Regions from separate parts of the Providencia sp. LY12 genome, predicted to be linked through region 3. Evidence: predicted binding sites of a transcription regulator. Region 3 holds the regulator's gene; each other region holds the start of a gene.
The links. Region 3 encodes CRP, which controls carbon source genes, mostly activating them, when cyclic AMP is high. Its sites were predicted from a motif close to ATGTGANNNNNNTCACAT; they were not measured.

Region 1 (7,446 bases), 1.9 Mb from region 3:
ATGAAAGAATATTTCTCTCTTGATGCTATCAGCAAATCAGCGAGTGCATTCAACACTGAGAAATTACAGTGGCTGAACCATCACTACATCAATACCCTGCCAGCTGAAGAAGTCGCAACTTACCTTGCATGGCATATCGAACAGCAAAATATCGACACCAGCACAGGTCCACAGTTAGTTGAATTAATCAAGTTACTGGGTGAGCGCTGTAAAACACTGAAAGAAATGGCGGAATCTTGCCACTACTTCTATCAGGATTTTGAAGAGTTTGATGCTGATGCAGCGAAAAAACACTTACGCCCAGTTGCACGTCAGCCATTAGAAGTGGTGAAAGACAAATTAATCGCTATTTCCGATTGGACGGCAGAGAATGTCCATCAAGCGATTGAAGCGACTGCGGCTGAATTAGACGTGGGTATGGGTAAAGTAGGAATGCCTTTACGTGTAGCGGTAACGGGTGCAGGTCAATCTCCAGGGTTAGATGTTACCGTTCATGCTATCGGTCAGGCTCGCTCTGTGGCTCGTATCGAAAAAGCATTAGCGTTTATCGCAGAACGCGAAGCATCCGCACAATAAATTTCTAAACAAGATTCCTCTCTATATACTGCCTCTTAACTTAAGGGGCAGTTTTTTTTCAGCTACCATATCAAATGGGAATCGATTGCAAAATGTTCTATATTTCAGCAGTTAAACCCGAAAAACATATTAATATATTGACACTCCAACCGAGCTTGAATATGATGCCTCCCGTCCAAAAGATTTTGTTTGGGGCTATAGCTCAGCTGGGAGAGCGCTTGCATGGCATGCAAGAGGTCAGCGGTTCGATCCCGCTTAGCTCCACCATCTAAAAACCAGTTTAGATGTCTGAATTTCACAACAAAATACTTCGTTTGGGGCTATAGCTCAGCTGGGAGAGCGCTTGCATGGCATGCAAGAGGTCAGCGGTTCGATCCCGCTTAGCTCCACCAAACTCTTTCCTATCTCCCTTTAATTTACTCTTTATTCTTCCAAATCCCATTTGCAGTTATTCTTGGAATTTAGCCTAATTCACTTTCTTCTACTTTACCGTCTATTCACATTTGATTAACTCATATATAATTGGCTCATAATTTTATTTAAATGAAATTATTCAGATGTGTAATCACACATCGTCCGTATTCCATTTCAACTAGGTGAGTTATGCCACACATAGATGCCGATATCATTGTGATAGGAGCAGGAGTTTCAGGTTTATCAGTCGCAAATCAATTACAGTCACAACCCCAAAACTCCCAACATAAAAAAGTCCTTATCTTAGAAGCACGCGACCGTCTTGGTGGGCGTATTCATACGCGTGAAATTGATAACCAATTTTATGATTTAGGCGCTTCTTGGATCCACGGTATTACCGACAATCCAATTAGTGCAATCGCACAACAGCACCATATCCAAACCGTTGTTTTCAATTACCAAGACGCTATTTTCTATAAGAAAAATGGTTTGGTTTTGTGTGAGAACGAAAAAGAGGCTTTTGAAGCGGGTCTTGATTATTTAATGGAACAGTTTGAAACCATTTCATCACCCTGCCAATTTAACAATGCAGCCGAAGCGTTAAATAGTTGGTTACAAAGCCCTGAATTCCACCATTTATTGACAGTAGGCCACCATGCAAGTCAATCCCTGTTTGAACAGCTACAAACAGGTTTACATGAGTTTTTTGAAGTTATCGCTGAAGATCCCTGTGCTTGCACATTAGAGACATTATCTCCCTATTTTTTACAACTTGAAGGCTTTTGTGAAGGCGATGAAGTTATCTTCCCTCGCGGATATTCCCAAATTATCGAAACGCTATCGAAAAGGTTGGATATTCGCCTTAACCACCCTGTTGAACATATCCATTACTTAGATAATTATGTCACTGTCACCACACTTGATGGGCAACAGTTCAATACCTATAAAGTCGTTGTTACCGTACCGCTCGGGGTGTTGAAGAAAAACAAAATTCATTTTACGCCTGCACTGCCTGAAAAAACTCAAGAAGCTATTCATCAGTTAGGTTTCGGTGTATTCAACAAGTTATTTGTCACCTTTGAACAGGCTTTCTGGCGTAAAAACTCACTCAATAACGTCAATAGTATGTATATTCATGAGTCTGATTATTGGCTAAATTTTATGGATGTGAGTGCAATTTACCAAAAACCAACGTTGCTGTTTTTATTTGGTGGGTTATCCGCAAAATGGCTTGAAGAGTGTGATGAATACGCCGCATGGCATGAACTGCAACAATCGCTCAGTAAGGTATTTGATAATGTACCCGCACCTATACAGCTGATAAAAACCGAGTGGGAAAAAGATATTTACGCTTATGGTTCGTTTAGCTACCCCGCCCCTAACTATTCGGCGGATCAAATAGCCCAGTTAAAACAGCCTATTGATAACAAAATTTTCTTTGCTGGAGAACATTTAGCACTATTAGGAGCCGGCACCGTACATGGTGCTTACCAATCGGGTATAGATACGGCCAACAGCCTACTCAACACGCTTTAATTATCGATTAAGCCTCTAACCCTTACCTTCGTTTTAGGGGCTTAACAATACTATCTAGCCCTTCTATCTTCAGCCCGAGCGTCATCTCCATCAATTGCCCTAATCGCCCTGCCGGAAACTCCCCTTTTTTATAAAACCACAGCAAGTATTCCTCAGGAAGATCAATCAGGACACAACCTTTATATTTACCAAATGGCATCGATGTATTGGCTATATCGAGTAAGTCTTGTTTTTCCATTTCTTCCCAATTCCTTCTAAACAGAAAGCGTTAAACATAAAAAAACGGCATTCACTGAATGCCGTTTCTCACTGTAACACTTTTTATCGTAATGACTACAGGATTAATCCAACCACCGCAGCAGATAAGAAGCTTACCAGCGTTGAACCGTACAGTAATTTCAGACCAAAACGTGCAACGGTATTACCTTGTTTTTCATCTAACCCTTTAATTGCACCAGCAATAATACCGATGGAAGAGAAGTTAGCGAATGACACTAAGAATACCGATAAGATGCCCACAGAGCGGTCAGATAAACCCGATGCTACCGCTTTTAAGCCATCCATTGCCACGAATTCGTTGGTCACCATTTTCACTGCCATGATGCCGCCAACTTGTAGCGCTTCATTCGCAGGGATACCTAACATCCAAGCAAATGGATAGAACACATAGCCCAGCATAGTTTGGAAGCTAACATTGAAAATTGCAGAACAGATTCCATTAACCATCGCAATCAGGGCGATAAAACCAATCAGCATCGCAGAAACGATAATCGCAACTTTAAACCCTGCAAGAATATATTCACCCAGCATTTCGAAGAAGCTTTGACCTTCATGCAGGCTGCGCATTTGGATCTCTTTTTCCCCTTCTGGTGGGTAAGGGTTGATCAGCGATAACACCACGAATGTACCAAACATGTTTAAGACCAAAGCGGCAACCACATATTTTGGATCTAACATGGTCATGTATGCACCCACGATGGACATTGAAACGGTAGACATCGCCGTTGCCGCCATGGTGTACATTCTTCTTTCTGACATGCTGCCTAATTGGTCTTTATAGGCAATAAAGTTTTCTGACTGACCCAACAGTAATGAACTTACTGCGTTGAATGACTCAAGTTTACCCATGCCGTTTACTTTCGACAGCACCGTACCGATGATGCGGATAACGAAAGGCAGGACTTTAATGTGCTGTAAAATACCAATCAGTGCAGAGATAAAGATAATTGGACACAATACTTGTAGGAAGAAGAATGCTAAGTTGCCTTCAATCATTCCGCCAAAGATAAATTTGGTCCCTTCTGCCGCATAACCCAATAAATGGGTAAATACGCCAGCAACACCAAGAACGAAAGACTCACCGATACCTGATTTTAAGAACAGGTAAGCGAGTGCAATTTGGATCACAAGTAATTGAATAACATAACGAGGGCGGATCCCTCTACGGTTACTACTCGCTAAAATAGCGAGAGCGCCGATGATGACAATGGATAAAATAAAGTGCAGGATCGAGGTCATATTTGACTCCAACAAAGTTACGAATCAGTCTATGCGCATATTCTATGTAATAGACAACATTTAAATGAGATTAACGTCACATTAATATGAAAACTGACTCAGCCTATCTTTCAAAAGTCACGACCAGATCACGTTTCATGAGTAACACATTAATAACAACTGTAAAAATGTTAGCCCGAAAATAAGAAATGCCATTATCACGGTGGACGATAATGGCATTGCGCATTAAATATAGGTCACGATTAGATATTCAGCAAACGAATTAATTCTTCTTCATCAATGACTTTTATCCCCAATTCTGTCGCTTTCGCTAACTTTGAACCCGCCGCTTCACCGGCAATCACCAAGTCAGTTTTTTTCGATACACTACCCGCGACTTTCGCGCCTAAGGCAATCAATCTATCCTTAGCTTCATCGCGAGAAAGCGTTAACATCGATCCGGTTAGCACGACCGTTTTTCCAGCAAATGGGCTATCGATGTCAGCACTGTTAATCACTTTCACTTCAGGCCAGTGGATGTTCGCGATGGTCAGTAAATCATGAATCACTTGGCGATTGTGCTCTTCGCGGAAGAAATGCACCACATGTTTTGCCACCACTTCACCAATATCTTGAACGGTTTTCAGTGATTCTTCATCCGCCGCCATCACCGCATCTAATGATGCATAATGTGCTGCAAGGTTCGCCGCTGTCGCCTCACCCACTTCACGGATCCCTAATGCATAGATAAAGCGAGCCAGTGTCGTTTGTTTGGATTTTTCGAGCGCATCAATGAGTTTTTGTGCAGATTTCGGTCCCATTCGTTCTAGGCCGGTTAATTTACCCGCTGATAATTGATAGAGCTGCGCCGCATTTTTCACATATTCCGCGTCGACCAGCTGCTCAATAATTTTATCCCCCATCCCATCGACATCCATCGCACGGCGAGAAACAAAGTGTTTCAGTGATTCTTTTAATTGAGCGCCACAGGTTAATCCGCCGGTGCAACGTGCCACCGCTTCCCCTTCGATACGCTCAATATCCGAATTACAGACTGGGCAATGGGTTGGGAATAAAATTTCACGACTATCCGCAGGGCGTTTATCTAGCACGACACTCACGATTTGAGGAATAACATCCCCTGCTCGACGGATCACAACAGTATCCCCAATGCGAACACCCAAACGGTCAATTTCATCCGCGTTATGGAGTGTGGCATTACTCACCACAACACCCGCAACTTGCACTGGCTCTAATCGAGCCACGGGCGTAATCGCCCCTGTGCGCCCCACTTGGAACTCGACATCTTTTAGTAATGTGATTTGCTCTTGAGCTGGGAATTTAAACGCCGTCGCCCAGCGTGGTGCCCGGGAAACAAAACCTAATTCTTCTTGAGTGGCAATATCATTCACTTTAATCACGACACCATCGATATCAAAACCGAGCGTCGGGCGAATTTTTTCAACATGGTGATAGAAATCAAGCACTTGTTGACAACCAACACGTAGCTGTACATGCTCACTCACTGGCAGCCCCCACGCTTTAAATTGCATCAAGCGCTCATAATGGGTATCTGGCAATGTTTTGCCTTCCACCAGTCCTACACCATAGCAGTAGAAAGTTAATGGACGTTTAGCGGTAATACGCGGGTCTAACTGGCGAAGAGAACCCGCCGCCGCATTGCGTGGGTTAGCGAAAATCTTACCATCTGTTTTACGCGCTTCTTCGTTCATGGCCTCAAAGCCTTTTTGAGGCATAAAAACTTCACCACGAATTTCAACACGGGCAGGAATATTATCCCCCCGTAAACGTAGCGGAATAGCTTTGATCGTGCGTACGTTGGCCGTGATATTTTCGCCAACAGTACCATCACCACGGGTTGCCGCTTGAACTAACTCACCATTTTCATACAGCAAACTAACGGCTAGACCATCCAATTTAAGTTCGCAGCAGAATGTCAATTCCGTGTGATTATGCAGTCGGTCTTTCACGCGTTTATCAAATGCAAGATAGCTTTCTTCATCAAATACGTTATCTAAAGAAAGCATGGGAATTTCATGGCGAACTGTATCAAATGCGACTAATGGCGCAGCGCCCACTCGCTGGGTTGGGGAATCTGTGGTGATCAGTTCTGGATGCTGCGCTTCGAGGCTTTTAAGTTCCTGCATCAGCTTGTCATATTCCACATCAGGAATTTCTGGTGCATCCATAACGTGATAGAGGTATTCGTGATGGCGCAATTGTTGTTTTAACGCGTCTATTTTTTGCGTGAGTGCGTCTGGGGTTTGTTTCGTCGTCATGTTTCACCAATAGATATAAAAAACCCCCTGAATCGGGGGTTTTAATTAACTTAATGTATTTCGAATTCTAGCATGATACACCTCTATTTTTTGAGGTGTCAGTATTTTTCGTTCATCATCCAACACAACACCACCTGCATCTGATGCAATACGTTGTGCCGCTTGGAGCATTAATTTAAAGTTCTGGCTAGCTTCACCATAAGACGGCACCATCATAAAGATAGAGACGCCCGGTGTGGTGAAATCAGACATAGCTTCTGGGTCAAATGACCCCGGTTTCACCATATTTGCCAAACTAAATAATACTGGCCCCGATCCCGCTGGATGAACGTGACGGTGGAAGATATTCATGGCACCGAATTGGAAGCCAGCTTGAAGAATGCTTTGCAGTAATGCTTCACCTTCAAGAACCTGCCCGTGATGCGCTGCAACATGCAGTACCAGAACAATTTCTTTTTCGCTTGCAACTGCCGCTTTTTCTGCTGGTGCACTTGGTGCTTCGTGATCGACTTCACTATGAGGTTGAGCCACAGGTTGTACCGCTTCTTGATGAACAGAGACTTGTGGTACAGACTCTTGCTGTGCAGACACATGAATTTTCGGCTCTGTATGAATGCGTACAGGTTCTGAAACATGCTCTTGTAAATCTGCTTCATCTGCCATATTAATCGTCAATTGCTCAGGAGCATGGCGATTATCAACATGTGGAGCAAACACAGGCTCAGAAGCTGTTGGTTTAACTGGCTTTGAAGCAGGCTGTGGTGAGTGCTCCGCAGTTAAATTAAACTCAGGCTCAGCGTCACGTTGAATTGTATGGGGTTGAGAAACAGGTTCAGCACGTGGCTCCTCTTTCACCATATAGATAGGCTGATCTTCAACAGCGGCTTTTTGTACCGGTTGATTTTCAGTAAACAGAGCAGAATCATCATATTCTGATGAATTTTCCTGCGTGTCATTCTTTCTACGTTTTACAGGTCTGTCGCGAAATAACTTAGAGCGCTCTTTACGGCTGGTCCATAAACCATGCAGTAATAAAGCGACAATGGCTATCGCACCTACGACCACTAATATTAGACGCAAATCCTGCATCGCTGCTATCTCTAGTTGATGAATAATGATGCCA
Region 2 (7,446 bases), 1.9 Mb from region 3:
AGCAAAATAAAGGGATTTGGCACCTTCAAGTTGTTCAGTTACAGAGGTCTGAATTAGATAGGGGTTCAAATCATCATTCACAATGGTAAATGTAGCATTGGATTTAGTGCTATTTAGGATTAATCGAGTTTGTTCCAAACGCAAGTCAGCACTGTAAGCAAAAAAGCTTACTATGAATAAAAGTATGTAGGTAACGCCAGCCAGTTTTTTCATATCAGCTTATTAATCCACAATAAAGGAAAAATCATTGTCGATTGGAAAGCATCAATTTGCGGAACGCATATTTTTCCAGATGGACACCTAAGATAAGTATAAAGTATTATGACGAAATAACGAGAAAGGCTCCAAAAGCGTTAGGAAAATCCTAAATCTTTTGAAGCCTTTTTTATGTATTAATGGCTAAGCCATCAACGAGTTAACTATTTTTTACTGCTTTTCTTTTCAGCTTTTGGTGCTGCTGGCTCTGCACTTTTTTCAGTAAATTCACGACCGTAGTAAGAATCCAGTAACAGTTGTTTAATTTCAGATATCAGCGGATAACGTGGGTTAGCGCCAGTACATTGGTCATCAAATGCATCTTCAGACAGTTTATCTAAGTGAGCTAAGAAGTCCGCTTCGGCAACGCCAGCTTCACGGATAGACTTAGGAATGCCTAAATCCGCTTTCATCTCTTCTAACCAAGCCAGTAAGCGTTCAATCTTCGCACCAGTACGGTCGCCTGCTTTGGTTAATCCTAAGTGGTCTGCAATCTCAGCGTATTGGCGGCGTGCTTGAGGGCGGTCATATTGGCTGAATGCTGTTTGCTTAGTTGGGTTATCATTTGCGTTGAAACGAATTACGTTACAAATCAATAGGGCGTTTGCTAAACCGTGTGGAATATGGAATTCCGATCCCAGTTTATGCGCCATTGAGTGACAAACCCCTAAGAAGGCGTTAGCAAAAGCAATACCGGCTAATGTTGCCGCATTATGAACACGCTCTCTTGCTACTGGGTTTTTTGCTCCTTCGTGGTAGCTTGCTGGCAGATAATCTTTTAACAGGGTCAGTGCTTTGAGTGCTTGACCATCAGAGAACTCATTTGCCAGAACAGAAACATAAGATTCTAATGCGTGAGTCACTGCATCCAAACCACCAAATGCGGTTAAGGATTTAGGCATGTTCATCACGAGGTTAGCATCAACAATCGCCATATTTGGTGTTAATGCGTAGTCCGCTAATGGGTATTTTTGACCTGTTTTATCATCCGTCACAACAGCAAATGGCGTCACTTCTGAACCTGTACCTGAAGTGGTAGTGATAGCGACCAGTTTTGCTTTCACACCCATTTTCGGGAATTTGTGAATACGTTTACGGATATCCATAAAACGTAATGCTAATTCTTCGAAGTGTGTTTCTGGATGTTCGTACATCACCCACATAATTTTCGCAGCATCCATTGGGGAACCACCACCTAAAGCGATGATCACATCCGGTTGGAAGGCTTGCATTTGAGCTGCACCTTTACGCACAACGGATAATGTTGGGTCAGCTTCGACTTCAAAGAAAACATCGGTTTCAATATGGTGTTTTTTCAGAACATCTACAATTTCATCAACATAACCATTATTAAATAAGTAGCTATCGGTCACGATAAAGACGCGTTTTGCACCATCAGTGGCTATCTCTTCTAAAGCGATTGGAAGACATCCACGGCGGAAATAGATTGAACTAGGAAGTTTATGCCACAACATATTTTCAGCTCTTTTTGCCACGGTTTTCTTATTGATTAAATGTTTTGGTCCCACGTTTTCAGAGATGGAGTTACCACCCCAGGAACCACAACCCAAGGTTAAAGACGGTGCCAGTTTAAAGTTATACAGGTCACCGATACCGCCTTGAGACGCAGGGGTATTAATCAAAATACGCGCCGTTTTCATTTTTTCGCCAAAATAGCTGACTCGGTCATGTTGGTTGTCTTGGTCAGTATAGAGACAAGAGGTGTGACCGATACCGCCCATTTCCACTAACTGTTCAGCTTTCTCTACCGCATCTTCAAAGTTTTTAGCGCGATACATTGCTAAGAGTGGGGACAGTTTTTCATGAGCGAATGGCTCTGACTCATCAACAAGTTTGACTTCGCCAATTAGGATCTTAGTGGTTTCAGGAACGACAACACCCGCCATTTCTGCAATTTTAAATGCAGGTTGACCTACGATAGCCGCATTTAAGTTGCCATCTTTCAAAATAATATTTTGTACCGCTTTGAGCTCTTTACCTTGCAGCAGATAACCACCATGAGTAGCAAAACGTTCACGGACTTGATCATAAACCGCATCAACCACCACAACAGATTGTTCAGAGGCGCAAATCACACCGTTATCAAATGTTTTTGACATTAAGATAGAGGCAACGGCACGTTTGATGTCTGCGGTTTCATCGATAACAACTGGCGTGTTACCTGCACCCACACCAATCGCAGGTTTACCGGAACTGTAAGCCGCTTTCACCATGCCTGGGCCACCTGTCGCTAAGATCAGGTTAATGTCAGGGTGGTGCATCAGTGCATTGGACAGCTCAACAGATGGGGAGTCAATCCAGCCAATAATATCTTTTGGTGCGCCAGCTTCAATGGCCGCGTTCAATACAATCTCAGCAGCACGGTTAGTCGCAATTTTAGCGCGTGGGTGTGGAGAGAAAATAATAGCGTTACGGGTTTTTAAACTAATTAATGATTTAAAAATTGCAGTAGAGGTTGGGTTAGTGGTTGGAACGATACCGCAGATAATACCAATCGGCTCAGCAATGGTGATGGTACCAAAAGTTGGGTCTTCAGATAGAACACCACAGGTTTTCTCGTCTTTATATGCGTTGTAGATATACTCAGAAGCGAAGTGGTTTTTAATCACTTTATCTTCAACAATCCCCATGCCTGACTCTTCAACTGCGAGTTTTGCTAATGGAATTCGTGCATCAGCAGCAGCAAGAGCAGCGGCGCGGAAAATACGATCCACTTTCTCTTGAGAGAAGCTGGCGAATTCACGTTGAGCTTTTTTGACACGAGCAACAAGTTCATTGAGTTCAGTAACGTTTGTTACGGACATATAGATTACTCCTGATAAAGTTAAAATTTTTAAGCCAATGAGCAAAGCATCTAAAAAAAGCTGTTGTGACTAGAACATCTAAAACGACCACCCAAAACAACAGTATAGATAAACTTAATAATAATGCTTTCCGCCCATGCTAATTGGCTTATAAATCTCAGATAAATAGCTCAAAAAGTAAAAATTAACTGATTGATTACCGCGTTTATCAGTTGAGACTAGATTAACAAAAAGGGAATTTAATAAAGTGATCTAAATCACAAAATATGCAAGCTGACTCCATTCAGCATGCCGTTTTTATGGGATTCATTGATTTGCAAAAAAATGATTAATTTATCGCTAAAAAGAGGTGAATAAATCATCCTTTTTTTGTCATTAAGATAATCTGCAATAAATAATTCTACTAAGATGCACAAAATTGTTCTTTAACTAAGGATTTTAGCGATTTCAGTGATAAAATTAGTTCAGGTAAGCGTTTCTTGTTTAAGAATTTTATGAGGGTATTAATGGGTGAGCGCAACATTACTTGATTTATCAGGCTATATTAAATTTTTTATTGGTCTATTTGCGTTGGTAAACCCGGTTGGTATCCTGCCTGTGTTTATTAGTATGACAAACTATCAAACCGTTGCGAGCCGCAATAGAACTAATACGATAGCCAACTCATCAGTCGCAATTATTCTTTGTACATCGTTGCTGGTGGGGGACTCGATATTACAGCTGTTTGGTATTTCAATTGACTCATTCCGCATCGCGGGGGGAATTCTGATTGTCACCATCGCGCTATCAATGATCAGCGGTAAAATTGGTGAGGACAAACAGAACAAACAAGAAAAAACGGAAACCGCAGTGCGCGATAGCATTGGGGTGGTGCCGTTAGCGCTTCCGTTAATGGCGGGGCCTGGTGCAATCAGTTCGTGCATTGTCTGGTCATCACGTTGGACAGGCTGGCAGAACTTTATTGGTTTAGCGTTAACCAGTATTTTGTTTGCTTTTTGCTGCTGGCTGTTGTTCCGCTCTGCATCTTTACTGGTTCGTTACTTAGGGCAAACGGGGATCAACGTTGTCACCCGTATCATGGGCCTGCTACTTATGTCATTAGGTATCGAAATCGCTGTAACGGGCGTTAAAGCCATATTTCCAGGACTTTTATAGTTTGAGCATTATTTAGCCGTCTTACGAGGCGGCTATTCTCATCCGCCTTTCCCACCATTCTATTATTTCTTTCGAATTCAAAATACTCACTCAATTATTTTGGTTTTTTCTGCGCAATCAAACCGTCCTTTACAATCAAAATAATTCCTCTACGCGATAAATTTGGAATGTGATTATGTGTCGCACTTTTTGCAAAATCAGGCATAAAAAGTAAGGAAATGTGAGCTGCGTAAATTTATTCACTATTCTCATTAGAGATTGTTAATGATATGTTTGGATTAATGTTGATGAAAATTTTAAGAGTAACTTAAGGTTTTTTATTATCTAATTGTTTTTATTTGAGTATTTAAAGATTGAGGAAGTGTGTAACCCCTTTTTAATAGGCTCTCCAACTTTAAATGTTAAATAAATGTAATTTTTTATAACTTTTTTTTATAAGCTTTCTGAGCGAAATTGCACCGTTAAGGAAAGCTTTTGGTGGTTAAATTAGAAAACAGCTTAAGAAACAGTGACTAGAGCAGTAGTAAATCAACAATGTGTAGGCGAACTAAACGTCGTTCAACATACGTTGAAACGTTAACTGTAAAACCGCAACTATGAAATGGAGAAGGCGCAACGATGAAACTTACTACCAAGCACAGTTTACTTTCCTGTCTCATTTTCTCATTAACAATTTCTGCTCAAGCCTCATCAACCCCCGATAAATCCCCATTAAATACAACATCCATAAATAAAATAGTGGTCAATAACGGTTCAGAAGTGACTTCACTCGATCCTCATAAAGTCGAAGGGGTACCTGAAGGCAATATTATTTTAAATTTATTGGAAGGGCTGGTTTATGACAATATTAATGGTGTGGCGGTTCCTGGTATGGCAACCCATTGGCAAAATGAAAATTACACCGTATGGACATTTACCCTACGAGATGATGCCAAGTGGAGTGATGGCACTCCCGTTGTTGCAGAGGATTTTGTATATAGTTGGCAGCGTTTAGCGGATCCTAAAACTGGTTCGCCTTATTCCAGTTATTTACAAAATGCTTATATAGAAAATGCAGACGCTATTTTAAAAGGTCAAAAACCTAAAGAATCATTGGGCGTTAAAGCCCTTGATGACAAACATTTGCAAGTCACGCTAAGCCATCCCGTCCCGTATTTTATCGATATGCTTTCCCACACATCAATGAAACCCGTTAACCGTAAAGCTATTGAAAAGTACGGCGATAAATGGACTCAACCGGGTTCCTTTGTGGGCAATGGCGCTTATGTTTTGGATGAGTGGACGGTCAACGAGCGGATTATCATCAAGCGTAATCCGTTATATTGGAATGACGCAAAAACGCAGATTGATCAAGCGACATTCTTAGCGATTACCTCTGAAGTCAGTGATAACAATCGCTATCGCAGTGGGGAAATTGATATTAGTAATTCGGCTATTCCTCCAACACTGTTCAAAAAGATGAAAGCAGAGAAGCCGAACGAACTGTATGTTCGTCCGTTTTTGTGTACGTTTTATTATGAAATTAATAATCAAAAAGCCCCATTCACGGATCCTCGAGTACGCGAAGCCATTAAGTTAGGTTTAGACCGAGAAACCATCACTAATAAAATTATCGATCAAGGACAGACGGTGGCTTACGGTTTTACGCCAACGTTTATCCATAATGGTAATTTTGCAGTGCCAGAATGGGCAAAGCTCACGCCAGAACAGCGTTATCAGCGTGCGAAAGAGTTGCTCGCGGAGGCTGGGTATAACGCCAAAAATCCGCTCAAGTTTACCTTGCTATATAACACCTCAGACCAAAATAAACAGCAGGCGATTGTAGCGGCATCCATGTGGCAGAAAAATATTGGCGCAGAGGTAACACTGCAAAACCAAGAGTGGAAAACCACACTGCAAAATCGCCATGAAGGGAATTATCAGGTTGCAAGAGCAACATGGTGTGCCGATTACAATGAACCTTCTGCATTCTTGAATTCATTACTATCAGAAAACAGCAACAATACGGCGGCCTATAAAAATAAAGCCTATGACCAACTGCTATTAGAGGCTTTAACGGCTCCGAATGACCAAGCTCGTCAACAGATTTACCAACAGGCGGAAACCCTGCTGGATAAGGAATCTGCGCTAGTTCCCGTGTATTACCGTGTGAGTGCAAGGATGATCAAACCCACAATCGGAGGATTTAAAGGTGAAGACCCTCTTGATCATATGGATATTAAGCGGTTATATATTAATTCTACTAATTAATAATTTTGTAATAAACAAAATAATTGCTTACTGATTCAGTAAGCAGATGCATCAACAACACAACCAAAACAATAGTATGGGAGTAACCAAAATAATGAGCAAATTACTGAATAAGACATTTGTTGCTTTAAGCGTTGCTGCTGGGTTAATGGCAGGGACGATGGCGACAAGTTATGGTGCAGTGGTTCCAGCAGGTGTCGAACTGGCTGAAAAACAAAATATGGTTCGCAACAATGGTTCTGAACCTCAATCCCTTGATCCGCATAAAATTGAAGGTGTTCCTGAGTCAGCTCTAGCGAGAGACCTTTTTGAAGGGATTACGATTGTTGGCCCTGATGGTGAAATTTTACCGGGCTCTGCTACAAGCTGGGAAAATAAAGATTTCACCGAGTGGACGTTTAAAATTCGCGATGGCGCCAAGTGGTCAAATGGTGACCCTGTCACGGCGGAAGACTTTGTTTATAGCTGGCGCCGACTCGCAGATCCTGATACCGCATCCCCATACGCGAGTTATTTGCAGTATGCACATATCAACAATATTGATGATGTTATTGCCGGTAAGAAAAAACCAGAAGAGCTGGGCATTAAAGCGCTGGATGATAAAACTTTAGTGATTAGCTTGAGTGAAGCCGTCCCTTATATTCCAAAATTATTGGCACACTCCTCGATGTCACCAGTGAATAAAAAAACAATCGAAAAATATGGTGCTAAGTGGACTCAACCAGCTAATTTTGTGGGTAATGGTGCTTATAAATTAAAAGATTGGACGGTTAACGAACGTATTGTTTTAGAACGTAGCCCAACTTATTGGGATAACGCAAACACCGTGATTGATCAAGTGACTTTCCTGCCTATTTCCTCTGAAGTAACAGATGTTAACCGTTACCGCAGTGGTGAAATTGATATGACCTATAGCAATTTACCAATCGAACAATTCAAGTCACTGCAAGAAAATATGCCA
Region 3 (7,446 bases):
CCATTGTATTTAAAGCAATTATTATCAAATTTTGAATGTTGTTATATTCTTGTGAATATAATCCCATGATTTTTATATGGAAATTTTGTACTGAAAGTGGGTTACTTGACGTAAATAGGCTATTTTCCTGTCTTGGCTGTGCTATGATAGCCGCCCTTTGTGATAATTTATGGTTTTTGGGACGCGTTCTAATTGCTAACCGCCACGAATTATGCATAAACAAAAAAACTTATAATGATAAAAATCAGTCGGATAGGCTACTATGCTTTTACTTATTGATAATTACGATTCATTTACATACAACTTATACCAATATTTCTGCGAACTAGGGGCGGAAGTGCTGGTGAAACGTAATGACGAAATTACCATTGAAGAAATTGAACAATTGGCTCCAACCCATTTGGTCATTTCACCGGGTCCTTGCACGCCTGATGAGGCAGGGATTTCTCTGGAAGCGATAAAACATTTTGCCGGAAAAGTGCCCATTTTGGGGATCTGCTTAGGTCATCAAGCCATTGGGCAAGCGTTTGGTGCCTCTGTCGTGAAAGCGAGAGAAGTGATGCACGGCAAAACATCATCTATCCACCATAATCATCAAGGGGTATTTAAAGGACTGAATCGGCCTTTAACGGTCACTCGCTATCACTCTTTAGTGATTGCGGCAGAAACACTACCAGCCTCTTTTGATGTCTCCGCATGGTCACTGAATAACGGGGATATCGATGAAATTATGGGAATCCGCCATAAAACCCTGCCAATTGAAGGGGTTCAATTCCATCCTGAAAGTATTCTCAGCGAACAAGGTCATGAGTTGTTGAGTAACTTTCTCAAATATTAGTGGTTGATTTTCACGAATAGCAAAATTAATTATGCATATTTTACCCTTCCCTATTGCTCTTTATTGATTTTTTATTCATATTTGATGCTTATATTTTCACTCAAGCATTCGATAAAGAGCAGGTGAGGGGTATGTCAGAACAACACGCAGTCAATCGGCAAACTTTTGATCAGGTTATGTTACCTATTTTTTCGCCAGCTGAATTTATTCCAGTTAAAGGCGAAGGTAGTCGCGTTTGGGATCAGCAAGGTAAAGAATATATTGATTTCGCAGGTGGGATCGCGGTTTTAGCGCTGGGTCATTGCCATCCAAGTTTAGTCGCTGCTGTTCGTGAACAAAGCGAAAAACTGTGGCATGTGAGCAATGTTTTTACCAATGAACAGGCGTTAAAACTGGCTCAAAAATTAACCAAAGCAACGTTTGCAGATCGTGCATTTTTTGTGAACTCTGGTTCTGAAGCGAATGAAGCCGCATTCAAGTTAGCGCGTCGTTATGCCATCACCAAATATAGCCCATATAAAACGAAGATCATTGCATTCAAGCAAGCGTTTCACGGCAGAACATTATTTACTGTCTCAGTCGGTGGACAAGCGAAATATGCAGATGGTTTTGGTCCAAAGCCTGCGGATATTATTCATGTGCCTTTTAATGACCTTGAAGCCGTTAAAGCTGTGATTGATGAAAATACTTGTGCGGTGGTATTGGAGCCGGTTCAAGGGGAAGGTGGCGTCACCCCTGCGACATCAGAATTTTTGCAAGGAGTACGTAAGCTTTGTGATGAAAATAATGCACTGCTTATTTTTGATGAAGTGCAAAGTGGAATGGGGCGTACGGGGAAATTATTCTCTTATATGCACTATGATGTCGTTCCCGATATTTTAACTACCGCAAAAGCCCTCGGAGGCGGTTTCCCTATTAGTGCGATGATCACAACCGCGGACATTGCGAATACGATGGAAGTGGGTTCACACGGAACCACTTATGGCGGTAATCCGCTGGCGTGTGCGGTGGGTAATGCTGCTTTTGATATTATCAATACCGATGAAGTCCTTGATGGTGTTGCTAAGCGTCGTGAGTTATTTGTCGCGCATTTAAATAAGCTTAATGATCAATATGGCATTTTTGCTGAAATTCGTGGAATGGGCTTATTAATTGGCGCAGAACTAAATGGCAAGTTACTGAATCGCTCAAAAGATATTCTGCAAGCTTGCGCGGTAGAAGGGCTGATGATGCTGAATGCAGGCACGAATGTATTACGCTTTACACCATCGCTGATTATTTCTGAAGATGAAATTAATAGCGGGATGGCGAAGTTAGAAACGGCAATAAATAAATTATTGAAATAAGTTGTGTGCTAAGTTGCAGAATGGTCTCTTCTGCAACTTAGCGGTAAACAACGCACAATCGACTATTTTTCAGCTTGTATAATTGCTTTTCTTAGTTCTGATGTTCTTGTTTCTTTGATTTCAGGTCGATTAAACGAGTGCGGTATGCGATGAGTATTGGTCGTCGGAACACCTCTATGAAGTCGTTCAACATTCTCGCTGTAGTTAAAATGAGTTCGCAGATTTTTTTTTCTATGTTTATTCTTCAGTTTGACCTTTGAGTCTATTTTCGATGACTCGGATTTTTCGGAAGGCATTGTCTCTGAGCTATTTTCTTTCACTTCAGTTAAATTATCGATGGATACATTACTTTTTGAGCCATTTTTTTCTTGTGCCGGTGCGAATTTGATTATTTTAGTGTCAGCAATGATTATTTTCTTTAATAACTTTAATTCCTCTTTATTTTCATTAATTTTGTCCTGTAGATCATCTTTATCATTTTGTAATCTTTCAGTGAGCTCTTGCTGTAATTTAAGTCTATTTTTTAGTTCAGTAATGATTTTCTTATTTTCGCTTTCATTGCTATTAATCTTTAAATCACCATTATTAGGATGGAAATCGTTATCCCATTGACTCAGTGTTTCAGTGAATTCAATATGATTGATTATTGATTGAATATCTAAATTACCTTCAATTAAAAAAGGTGTAGTCATAGGGAAATTATTCAGTGTGCTTGTTAAATTTCTCTGTACTACGAATGGTAATTCATTTAATTCATAATTCCACTCAAGCTTTTCGTCGAACTCAAACCTATCGTTCTGATGATTGTCAGGAATGCTTTTAATTTTACTGTTAAGTTCGTCTGTTAAACTGGTTTTATCCAGTCTCTGTTGTGATTTATTAATTCCATTTGTGATATTTTCAATAAAATATTTGGCATTGATGGGGTTTTTTCCGAAAATTTTTGCTTCAGTTGATTTTATATCATTTAATTTTTTTATTGAGTCAATTATAACTTGGCATTGACTCTTCATAATATCTTCAAATACTACATTTTGCTTGTGGATATCGTCTATTTTAAGGCTGTCTTCGATTCTTGATTTTAAATGCGCATGAGTCTGAAGGATAGGGAATAGATTTTTCTTGTTTCCTTCTGAAAATATTTCTCTATCATATAAAGATATTTCTTCTAGAAGGTTAGATATATTCATTCGTAGTCGGTAGTTAACATCTAATAAATCATCTTTTCCATGATCATTTAATGAAATATAAAATTTCGATTGTTCACTCTCTACCGATGAGTTATTTTTAAAGTAAGAGGCGATAGTACTTATAATACTGCTAATTGAGTCAATTAAACGTGACCTGTGAGTATTCTTTTTTACATCTTGGTTTGGATCTAATACGGTTGTGCGACTAGGGGATAAAGAATTACTGGATATCGTCATGTTTATTACTCCTATTCATTATTTAATCACTATTAACTGTGTTAGTTATTATTTTATAGTGACAATAAATAGAAATAATATAAAGAAACGACACTCGTTACTGAGACGATATAAACTGAACTATAAGTAAAAAAATAGCTTTGTACGTGAAGTATAAAGCTATTTCAATATCGAAGCCTCACCAAGAAAGGTGAGGCTGACAGGTAAATTAGCGAGTGCCGTAAACAACAATCGTTTTGCCGTGTGCGGAGATTAAGTTTTGATCTTCCAGCATCTTTAAAATACGACCGACAGTCTCGCGAGAACAACCTACGATTTGACCAATTTCCTGACGAGTGATTTTGATTTGCATACCGTCTGGGTGAGTCATCGCATCAGGCTGTTTAGCTAAATTCAACAATGTTTGAGCAATACGACCAGTAACATCTAAGAATGCAAGGTTACCCACTTTTTCGGATGTGGTTTGCAAACGACTTGCCATTTGCGCAGAAAGGCGCATCAGGATATCCGGATTGACTTGAATCAGCTGACGGAATTTCTTGTAAGAAATTTCCGCGACTTCGCAAGCAACTTTCGCGCGAACCCACGCAGTACGTTCTTGCCCTTCTTCAAATAACCCAAGTTCGCCAATGAAATCTCCCTGATTGAGGTAAGAGAGAATCATTTCCTTGCCTTCTTCATCTTTGATTAAAACAGCCACTGAACCTTTAACAATGTAGTAAAGGGTTTCTGCTTTTTCACCCTGATGGATCAGAGTGCTCTTGGATGGATACTTATGAATATGGCAGTGTGACAAAAACCATTCAAGAGTAGGGTCTGTTTGTGGCTTGCCGAGAACCATTAGCGTTATCCTCTGTATGTTATTGCAACCTTTCGAAAAGTAGGGAAAGGCTGACTTTAAAGTGTCTAGCTTAGCATATTAAGTCACATTGATGCCTATTATTAATGCTGCTCTAGGCTAACGTAAATTAATATCAATTGTATAATATAATCAATTAAATCGTTGAGTTTTGATCTTAATCCTATCAACTGACCATTGTTTGTATCATATCCAATGCCGAAAGTCTTCCCTGTATCGCTTCAGCCTAATAATGCTGATATAACATTGTCTAGATATATGGAACAATGTGACGATAAATATCACTATTTTCGAGAGGAATAAAAATGGAAGCACGCGTAAAGTGGGTTGAAGGGCTCTCTTTTCTAGGTGAGTCAGCATCAGGTCATCAAATCATGATGGATGGTAATGCGGGCGACAAAGCACCGAGTCCGATGGAAATGGTTTTAATGGCAGCAGGCGGATGCAGCGCGATTGATGTGGTTTCTATTCTGCAAAAAGGTCGTCAGGATATTGTTGATTGTGAAGTGAAATTAACTTCACAACGCCGTGAAGAAGCCCCTCGTTATTTTACGGATATCAACCTGCACTTTATTGTGACGGGACGTGAATTAACGGACAAAGTGGTAGAGCGTGCGGTTCAACTTTCTGCTGAAAAATATTGTTCAGTTGCTATCATGTTAGAAAAAACGGTTAACGTGACTCATAGTTTCGAAATTAAAACGCCGTAATAATTTTCTTGATATTAAGATGCTTATCGATAATTAAGATAAGCATCTTGTTATTTATCTCTTTAATGAGAGTGTCAAACTACCCATTTCGCTGTTTCATTAGCTTTTCCACTAATGGCATCATAATAAGCTCCATTGCGAGTCCTAATTTCCCACCGGGTACTACAATGGTATTCATCGCTGAAATAAACGAGCCATTTAACATGGATAATAAATAAGGAAAATCGATCTGCTCTAATCCTCTAAAGCGAATAACGATAAAACTTTCGTCCTGTGAAGGTATTGCTTTAGCAGAAAAAGGGTTAGAGGTGTCAACGGTAGGAACTCGTTGGAAGTTAATATGAGTACGAGAAAACTGTGGCGTAATATAGTTAATATAATCCCCCATCGAACGGACAACTGAATCCATTACGGCTTCACGAGAATGCCCTCGCTCGGTGGTATCGCGGATAAGTTTTTGAATCCATTCAAGGTTAACAATCGGCACTACACCGACAAGTAAATCAACATGCTGAGCAACATCATGCTCTGGGGTGACCACGCCACCATGTAATCCTTCATAAAACAGCACATCGGTATTGGCTGGTAGCGATTCCCACGGGGTAAACGTGCCGGGTTGCAGGCCATAAGGCACCGCTTCATCGTAAGTATGTAAATATTTCCGAGACTGACCGCCACCCGTTTGGGCATAATCAATAAGGGTTTGTTCAAGTAGAGAAAAATCATTGGCTTCTGGACCGAAATAACTGATATGACGTCCTTGCTCGCGGGCTTTACGAATAGCCATATCCATTTCAGGGCGGGTATAACGATGAAAACTATCCCCCTCAAGGGTGGCAGGGCGGATATTTAATTGATGGAAAATTTTACGAAAAGCTTGGCTCGTTGAGGTCGTTCCTGCGCCACTCGAACCCGTTACTGCAATAATCGGATGCTTCTTCGACATAGTGGACTCCCTGTTTTACGCCATGACCACTATTTTTGAGAAACAGCGCTACGGGCGAAACTGGTTATTAGGCATGAAATTTACCGACTCATGTAACTCAGACCAGACTAGCACAATTTCGCCGGAAACTAACTGCCGTTTCACATCATTGACTTTGTCTTGCAAGCTTTTTTCGTGAACGCCATAATCGGTTCCTTCGCGCAAAACATAACTCTCGATAAGATTTTCGAGGGTTTCAGGTGCGAGATCTTTCCACGGAATAATCATGATTTTTGCTCATTCAAATACGCAGTTAGCCACAGAGGGATGCGAGTTTCTAACCACATTTGTGGTTTTCTAAAACTACCACCGACAAAGCCTACGTGTCCGCCATGCTCCGTCATTTGGTATTCAATATTTTCGGGTAAATGGCTTAAATCAGGCACGACTTCGGGCGCCATAAACGGGTCGTCTTTCGCGTGAATAATCAGGGTTGGCTTAGTAATTTGAGATAACTTAGGTAGCGCACTGCATTTTTGGTAATAATCAGCAGCGTCATCAAAACCATGAATACGCGCGGTGATCACATCATCGAATTCACGAATGCGTTTTAACTGTTTAAGCTGCAACAAATTAAGAGGAAGTGAACCGGGGTAGCGCACCAGTTTGCGGGTGGCGTTACGTTTCAATCCATTTAATAGGTAACGTTGATAGAGCTGAGAAATTCCTTTCTCCATTTTCATGGAGCAGGCTTCGAGCATTAATGGTGCCGAGACAACGACGCCGGCATCTAATTCAGCATTCTCACCGTTTTCAGCTAAATAACAGGCGAGCATATTACCGCCAAGGGAATAGCCTACCGCGGCGGTGGGGGCATCACCCCATGTCTGTTTTAGCCAATGTAAAAAATAGCGTGCATCACTGGTTTCACCGGAATGGTAAATACGTTTTTGGCGATTAGGTTCACCACTGCATCCTCTAAAATGCATGATCACGCCGAGCCAGCCTTGTTTTTGGGCGCTTTCTAACATCCCGTGGGCATAGGGGCTTTTAAAATTTCCTTCCAACCCATGAAAAATCACTAAACGAGGCTTTTCGCTCGCTTGTTCTGGGTTTTCACTCCAAGCAAGATCGATAAAATCACCGTCAGGCAATTCTAATCGCTGCCATGTTGGGATAATTTTCGGGGTACGGCGAAAGATCCTTGGCAATAAGGTTTGGAGGTGTGGGTTCTTTGCCCAACTCATAGGGCGGAAATTTTCTGACATGGCCTTATTTTTTATTTAGTGGAACGCTTGTGAGTGACATAACATACTGTTATTTTTCTGTGATGCAAGTAAA
Region 4 (7,446 bases), 1.6 Mb from region 3:
TGTACATTACCGGGCAGCGAGCTGATGGTTATCATGAGCTACAGACTCTGTTTCAATTTTTAGATTATGGTGATGAAATCACCTTTAGTACTCGTTCGGATGATCAAATTAATTTACTCACCCCGATGCCGGGTGTAGATGTCGAAAAAAACTTAATCATTCGTGCCGCCAAAAGCTTGCAAACCTATTGTCGCGAAACCCTCAAGCATCAAGGGGCGTTAGGTGCAGATATTCGCATCAACAAAGTGCTGCCAATGGGCGGTGGAATTGGCGGCGGATCATCAAATGCGGCGACAACGCTGATTGCGCTTAACGAGCATTGGGGAACTCACGTTTCTGATGAAATCTTAGCTGAATTAGGTAAACACCTCGGTGCCGATGTCCCCGTTTTTGTTCGCGGTCATGCCGCCTTTGCCGAAGGCATTGGCGAAATTTTAACACCCGCAGAACCAAAAGAGCGTTGGTATTTGGTCGCACACCCCGGAATTGAAATCTCAACCCCGATGATCTTCACAGATCCAGAATTAAATAGAAATTCTCCAAAACGCTCTTTAGCCGCATTATTACTGGCTCCGTATGCAAATGACTGTGAACCGATCGCAAGAAAACGTTTTCGTGAGGTTGAACAGCTCGTTTCTTGGCTGTTAGAATATGCTCCGTCTCGCCTAACAGGAACAGGCGCTTGTGTGTTTTCTGAATTTGAAACCCAAGCGGATGCCCTGAAGGTGTTAAATAAATCCCCATCGTGGGTGCAAGGATTCGTCGCTCAAGGAGCGAATGTTTCTCCTGTGCACAAATTCCGCGCTGGGATAACCCGTGTATTGCACCGATAGTGATGACTTATCCATCATTGCTGTTGGTCAACAATATCTCTCTGGACGCAAGCCTGAGGTTTTTCTCGTGCCCGATATGAAGCTTTTTGCTGGTAACGCTACACCGGAACTAGCACAACGTGTTGCTAACCGCCTTTACACTAATCTTGGAGACGCGGCTGTTGGTCGTTTTAGCGACGGCGAAGTCAGTGTTCAAATTAATGAAAATGTTCGCGGTGGTGATATTTTTATCATCCAGTCAACTTGCGCACCAACCAATGACAACCTGATGGAACTTGTTGTTATGGTCGATGCCCTGCGCCGTGCATCTGCTGGTCGTATTACCGCTGTTATCCCTTACTTCGGTTATGCAAGACAGGATCGTCGCGTACGTTCTGCCCGTGTACCAATCACCGCTAAAGTTGTTGCCGATTTTCTGTCAAGTGTGGGTGTTGACCGTGTTCTTACTGTTGACTTACACGCAGAGCAGATCCAGGGCTTCTTTGATGTTCCTGTAGATAACGTATTTGGTAGCCCAATCCTTCTGGAAGATATGTTGCAGAAAGATTTAGAAAACCCAATCGTTGTTTCTCCAGACATCGGCGGCGTCGTTCGTGCTAGAGCAATCGCGAAATTACTGAACGATACTGATATGGCAATCATTGACAAACGTCGCCCGCGCGCAAACGTTTCTCAAGTTATGCACATCATCGGTGACGTTTCTGGTCGTGACTGTATCTTAGTTGACGATATGATTGATACTGGTGGCACACTGTGTAAAGCAGCTGAAGCGCTGAAAGAACGTGGTGCTAAGCGTGTATTCGCTTACGCAACTCACCCAATCTTCTCAGGTAATGCTGTCGACAACATCAAAAACTCTGTGATTGATGAAGTCATTGTTTGTGACACAATTCCTCTTTCTCCTGAAATCAAGGCGCTGAACAAAGTTCGCACCCTGACCCTTTCAGGCATGCTGGCCGAAGCGATTCGCCGTATCAGCAATGAAGAGTCAATTTCTGCGATGTTCGAGCACTAATTCTAAAGCGGGGTCTTAATGACCCCGTTTTAACATACTGGTTTCAGTGATTTTTCATTAAATTATTGAAGCGAGAAATGTGCTTTATCGCACCACATTCATTGTGGTCACGATACAAAAATTTATAAGTAGCGCCCCTACTGTTGTTCATCAACCGTAGGGGCTTTATTTTTTTGAACGGTTTCATTTATCGTGGTTTTAGACAAAAAATAAGAGTGAAATCATTGATATCGAATTTCACTCTTATTTAGATTTTATCTATTTTCAATAATATGCTTCTGTTCATCTCTATTGATAAACTTCAAATGAACTTCAGCCTAACTCGCTATGGGTAACGGTGGTTATCATTACGGGAATGAAATTGACGTTTCACCAAACAGTAACGGTCTTCCACTTTCTCTTTACCACCCATTCTTGCGCCTACTAACCAAACCAATGCACCGATAAAGATCCCGAACAGTGAGCCATTGATGATGTCATCGGACAACCCTAAATCAACAATATGAGAAAACAGGTTTAAACCGATGCTTCCCCCCATCACCACCATACCCAAACCCATCAAGCCATTACCAATGAGAGTAACCATTTTCCGTTTCATATCTACCTCCAATATCAGTAAACTGATACGCAAGCATTAAAGAAAAGTTCGATAAAACTTTATATTTATGTAAAGAGTATAGCTCTTTAAGTAAAATTATTTGCGATAAGCTTCACATGTATAGAAGAGTTTAAGGATATCTACTCAAAAAGTGCTTTTAATCAATTTAACAACTGATGATGGTATTGACGAATAATTCACAAACTAATTATCACTAGCACAACCTTATCAATGACAATTTTGTACATCCACCCCGACACGAGGTAAACTAGTCGCCAATTTCTATACATTGACAGTGAAAAAGTCCCCGTGAGTAAAATAAAATTAATTGTTGGATTAGCCAATCCGGGCGCTGAATATGCGCAAACCCGCCATAACGCTGGTGCGTGGTATGTTGATTTACTGGCACAACGCCATAACCAATCGTTAAAGGAAGAGCCTAAATTTTTTGGTTATACGGCTCGCATCAATCTTAATGGCAATGATATTCGCTTGCTGGTTCCAACCACCTTTATGAACTTGAGCGGTAAATCCGTCGCCGCGGTCGCTAATTTTTATCGCATTAATCCGGATGAAATTTTAGTGGCTCATGATGAGCTCGATTTACCACCGGGTGTTGCCAAAATGAAACTCGGTGGCAGTAACGGTGGACATAACGGCTTAAAAGATATTCAAAGTAAATTTGCCAATAACCCTAACTTTTACCGCTTACGCATTGGTATTGGGCATCCAGGCGATAAAAACAAAGTTGTTGGGTTCGTTTTAGGCAAGCCTCCGCTGTCAGAACAGAAGCTTATTGACGATGCGATTGATGAATCTGTGCGCTGCACGGACATCCTGTTATCAGATGGAATGGATAAAGCTATCAATCGCTTACATGGTTTTAAAGCCACAGCCTAAGAGTTGATTTCATCAAACACGAGTTTTTGTGTATAATCAGCGCCAATTTTCTAAACATTAGGGGCAGCACTCGCCTGCCCCCGCTATTAAGGTGAGAAACATATGGGTTTTAAATGCGGTATCGTTGGTCTGCCTAACGTGGGTAAATCCACTCTGTTTAATGCATTGACCAAAGCCGGCATCGAAGCAGCCAACTTCCCTTTCTGTACAATTGAACCAAACACGGGTGTTGTGCCAATGCCAGACCCACGTCTTGATCAATTAGCTGAAATTGTGAAGCCTCAGCGCATCCTGCCAACCACGATGGAATTCGTTGATATCGCGGGTCTGGTAAAAGGCGCATCAAAAGGTGAAGGTCTTGGTAACCAATTCCTGACTAACATCCGTGAAACGGAAGCGATTGGTCACGTTGTTCGTTGTTTCGAAAATGACAATATCATCCACGTTGCTGGCCAAGTTGACCCAGCAGCCGATATCGAAGTGATCAACACTGAATTAGCGCTGTCTGACCTAGATACTTGTGAGCGTGCTATCCACCGCGTACAAAAACGCGCAAAAGGCGGCGATAAAGACGCAAAAGCGGAATTAGAAGCTCTAGAAAAATGCCTGCCACACTTAGAACAAGCTGGCATGCTGCGTTCATTAGATTTAACCGCTGAAGATAAAGCCGCAATCCGTTATTTAAGCTTCTTGACCCTGAAGCCAACCATGTACATTGCTAACGTCAATGAAGATGGTTTTGAAAATAACCCATACTTGGACAAAGTCTACGAAATCGCTAAAGCCGAAGGTTCTGTAGTTGTGCCTGTTTGCGCCGCTATCGAATCTGATATCGCCGAGTTGGACGATGAAGAGCGCGATGAGTTTATGGCTGATTTAGGCATTGAAGAGCCAGGTCTGAACCGTGTGATTCGTGCAGGTTACGAATTATTAAACCTGCAAACTTACTTCACCGCTGGCGTGAAAGAAGTGCGTGCATGGACTATCCCTGTTGGTGCAACGGCTCCACAAGCAGCAGGTAAAATCCACACTGACTTCGAAAAAGGCTTTATCCGCGCACAAACTATCGCATTCGAAGATTTCATCAAATTCCGTGGTGAACAAGGCGCGAAAGAAGCAGGTAAAATGCGTGCAGAAGGTAAAGATTACATCGTTAAAGATGGCGATGTGTTGAACTTCTTGTTTAACGTATAAGCCAATACTTTCATCGTAAAAATTATTATCTAAGATAAACAGCATAAGATCGTTATGCTGTTTATCTAATCTACATTTCATCCCACATCAATTAACTCCCCTATCTTTCAATTCACCACATCATTTTTTATATTCACATTGGTTTCTGGCGCTGATGGTGCAAATAAAGCAATCAATGCCCCAATCAACAAAATAAACATAAATACGACTGAAAGAGTCGATGAGTTAAACATACTTAATGGTGCTAAAAATAATGATGCTGATGTAAAAACAAGCGAAATTATAAATGGATATTTAATACCCATATCCCTAACTCGTTGTGTAAGAAGCAGCGTAAATATATAGATTTGGATAATCGCAAACAGAACTTCCATTAACCCAAACTGGCTAAAAGAGAATTGATGATAAAAATTACTTTGAAAAACTAAACTTGCATCCTCTGGATGAGCACTCAAGTACCATTGATAGACTAATGCCTGAATGATGCCTAAAACTACCGACCAAAGGATCTCTGCGCCTAAGAAAGAGAGCCTGGCTCTCCTTTTGTACTTCCATTGATAAATGAGTTTAGAGCGCATTATAAATCCTTCCATGTTTTAAAATAGCCATACATTTCCCACTATTTATTTTCCCGATTCGAAATGGGCAAAACTAGCTTAACCCCGCCCATTCTTATGCGCCACTATGTCTGCCATAATCGCTAACGCAATCTCTGGTGGTGTTTTACTGCCAATTGGAATACCGATAGGCGCATGGATCTGGTCTAGCATTTCAAGCGTTAATCCCCCTGAGTTTAATAAACGCTCTCGGCGCTTGGCACTGGTTCGGGTTGAGCCCATTGCACCAATATAAAATGCAGACGTGTTCACTGCTTCCATTAATGTTAAATCATCAATACGAGGGTCGTGAGTCAAAGACACAATAGCGGTATTAGATGCGCTTGGATTCTCTTCTAAAAATCGGGCAGGGAATATTTTTTTAATCTCAACTTGTTCCGCAATTTGCCCAGCAAAACGTAACAATTCGTCATCGCGATGCTCACAAAGAATCACTTCAAACCCTAATGTGACCGCAAAATTAGCGCAGTAAACGCCGACATTGGAGATACCCGCAATAATCAGTTTGGGTGGTGCCATGATATAAAACTGGATCTCATCACCATTGCGTTCAATATGCGTGGGATGTTGTGAGTTTGGCACTGTCGTGATTTCACTTCGCTGGGGTAACGTCAATTTTTTGACGATGGCCGTATAACCGAGCAGTGCGGTCTGGATTTGTGTGAGATATTGTTCAGAACATGGGTTACAGGGTAAATATTCGATAAGAACATCTAAACTCCCTTCACAAGGTAAATTGACTTTGGCTTCCACCCCGCCCTGACCATAGCGAACAACTTGGCTATCTTTTAAATAATGACCTTGCTGAATTCGTTGCAGAAAATCCTCTTCAATACAGCCTCCAGAGAGAGAACCTACGTACATTCCATCCCCTTTAGCGACCAATAAAGAGCCGGGGCTTCGCGGCGATGAACCATAAGTATTCAGCACAGTGCATAACCAGACTGGTTCATCCATTGCCCACTTTATTGCTTGAGAAATCACGGACACATCTTCACGTAGCATATTCAGTCCCTATTGATTTTTATTCTTAGTTTTTATTTGGAAGATAATCAATATCTTTAATGACATTCTCATCATTTATCTGCATTTCGTAAACCAATTGATGACGTAATATTGATTTTGCGCCATTATCTCCCGATAAATTAAGCAAATTTTGTCGATACTTTTCTGATATTCCGACAGGGTGCCCCGGTATGTTTTTATATACAGGTCGCACTAATGAATAATTTTTTAATTCGTTCGCAACTCGAATAAATATTTCGTGAGAAATATAGGGCATATCACCCAACTGAATTAACCAGCCACTCCAATTAGATGTGTTTTTTACACCTAACGCAATCGATTCCCCTAGTCCATGACTATTTAATACGGAAAATGGAATATTAAAATGTAAACAATTGTTAATGACACCCAAATTATCAGCGCGAGTGACTACATGAATAGGCAATTCACTATTCATTGAATTTACAAGCGTTTTTTCGAACACTGTTTGTTGGTCAATTCGATAATTTAATTTACTTCCTTCACCACCAGCACGTTGAAAACGCTCACTTTTTCCTGCCGCTAATATTAATATACCTATATTCATGGTTTACATTATACATAATTAATTTTATTGTTTATATTATAAATAATAATATGCAGATTATGCTAATCGTCATCATTTTTATTATCCATCCAATTCTACTCATATTTCGATATAGAACCATTGGATATATAAATATTTATATCACGAAACTAGCAATGAAATAAAAAATAATAATTGAAGCAATGAAAATAAGTGTAAGGGTATATTATGAGCAATAACCATGTCGGACTATCCCGCAGACACTTTATCAAATGTGCTGTTGTTGCGGGGATCTCTTGTTATATCGCCCCTTTGTATAGCCGAGCTTTTGATGTGCTATTCGAGGAAAAAATTCTTCAGGCTCCCGACTGGAACCCTGTCGATAAAAAAATCAAATTCCGAATTGATGGCTATGCCAAAGTGCAAGGTGAAAAAGTCTTTGCAAGAGATATTCGAGCCCGCGATATCCCTCACTGGCCCAAACAACAAGGACACGCCTTTCTTCTACGCGTCACCCAAGCCGATAAAATCTACGAAGGTTTTAATCTCGAACGACTTAATGATGGCTTAATGCCTGACCGTATTGTTACTGCCAGTGATTTAGAAAAAGATGGCGTTGCCTTCCCTGAGTTCTATGGTGAAGATTTACTATTACCGACAGGAAAAACCCCTGCTTACTTAGGGCAAGCCGTCGCATTACTGATTTATCATGATTTTGC

Region 1: ACY3ZI_RS13205 (NupC/NupG family nucleoside CNT transporter) is a predicted target of CRP. The motif match lies at 4,109-4,126, and genes of this name have one in related genera.
Region 2: ACY3ZI_RS10820 (YchE family NAAT transporter) is a predicted target of CRP. The motif match lies at 3,326-3,343, and genes of this name have one in related genera.
Region 4: pth (aminoacyl-tRNA hydrolase) is a predicted target of CRP. The motif match lies at 2,547-2,564, and genes of this name have one in related genera.

Annotation. Positions count from the first base shown of each region.
Region 1 is NZ_CM172594.1:2,770,939-2,778,384, forward strand. It holds gene gltX (glutamate--tRNA ligase) at 1-576, shown strand, start outside; tRNA gene ACY3ZI_RS13185 (tRNA-Ala) at 768-843, shown strand; tRNA gene ACY3ZI_RS13190 (tRNA-Ala) at 893-968, shown strand; gene ACY3ZI_RS13195 (flavin monoamine oxidase family protein) at 1,180-2,526, shown strand; gene ACY3ZI_RS13200 (DUF3820 family protein) at 2,549-2,764, opposite strand; gene ACY3ZI_RS13205 (NupC/NupG family nucleoside CNT transporter) at 2,860-4,044, opposite strand; gene ligA (NAD-dependent DNA ligase LigA) at 4,287-6,323, opposite strand; gene zipA (cell division protein ZipA) at 6,369-7,412, opposite strand.
Region 2 is NZ_CM172594.1:2,287,237-2,294,682, reverse strand. It holds gene ACY3ZI_RS10830 (fimbrial biogenesis chaperone) at 1-213, opposite strand, end outside; gene adhE (bifunctional acetaldehyde-CoA/alcohol dehydrogenase) at 420-3,080, opposite strand; gene ACY3ZI_RS10820 (YchE family NAAT transporter) at 3,591-4,235, shown strand; gene ACY3ZI_RS10815 (ABC transporter substrate-binding protein) at 4,854-6,485, shown strand; gene oppA (oligopeptide ABC transporter substrate-binding protein OppA) at 6,634-7,446, shown strand, end outside.
Region 3 is NZ_CM172594.1:380,102-387,547, forward strand. It holds gene ACY3ZI_RS01690 (aminodeoxychorismate synthase component II) at 263-838, shown strand; gene ACY3ZI_RS01695 (aspartate aminotransferase family protein) at 970-2,184, shown strand; gene ACY3ZI_RS01700 (hypothetical protein) at 2,247-3,611, opposite strand; gene crp (cAMP-activated global transcriptional regulator CRP) at 3,820-4,452, opposite strand; gene ACY3ZI_RS01710 (OsmC family protein) at 4,776-5,180, shown strand; gene ACY3ZI_RS01715 (phosphoribulokinase) at 5,260-6,126, opposite strand; gene ACY3ZI_RS01720 (YheU family protein) at 6,175-6,393, opposite strand; gene ACY3ZI_RS01725 (hydrolase) at 6,390-7,373, opposite strand.
Region 4 is NZ_CM172594.1:1,988,357-1,995,802, reverse strand. It holds gene ispE (4-(cytidine 5'-diphospho)-2-C-methyl-D-erythritol kinase) at 1-833, shown strand, start outside; gene prs (ribose-phosphate diphosphokinase) at 901-1,848, shown strand; gene ACY3ZI_RS09495 (DUF2583 family protein) at 2,174-2,446, opposite strand; gene pth (aminoacyl-tRNA hydrolase) at 2,756-3,346, shown strand; gene ychF (redox-regulated ATPase YchF) at 3,449-4,540, shown strand; gene ACY3ZI_RS09480 (hypothetical protein) at 4,648-5,118, opposite strand; gene ACY3ZI_RS09475 (XdhC family protein) at 5,197-6,162, opposite strand; gene ACY3ZI_RS09470 (nucleotidyltransferase family protein) at 6,188-6,748, opposite strand; gene ACY3ZI_RS09465 (xanthine dehydrogenase family protein molybdopterin-binding subunit) at 6,956-7,446, shown strand, end outside.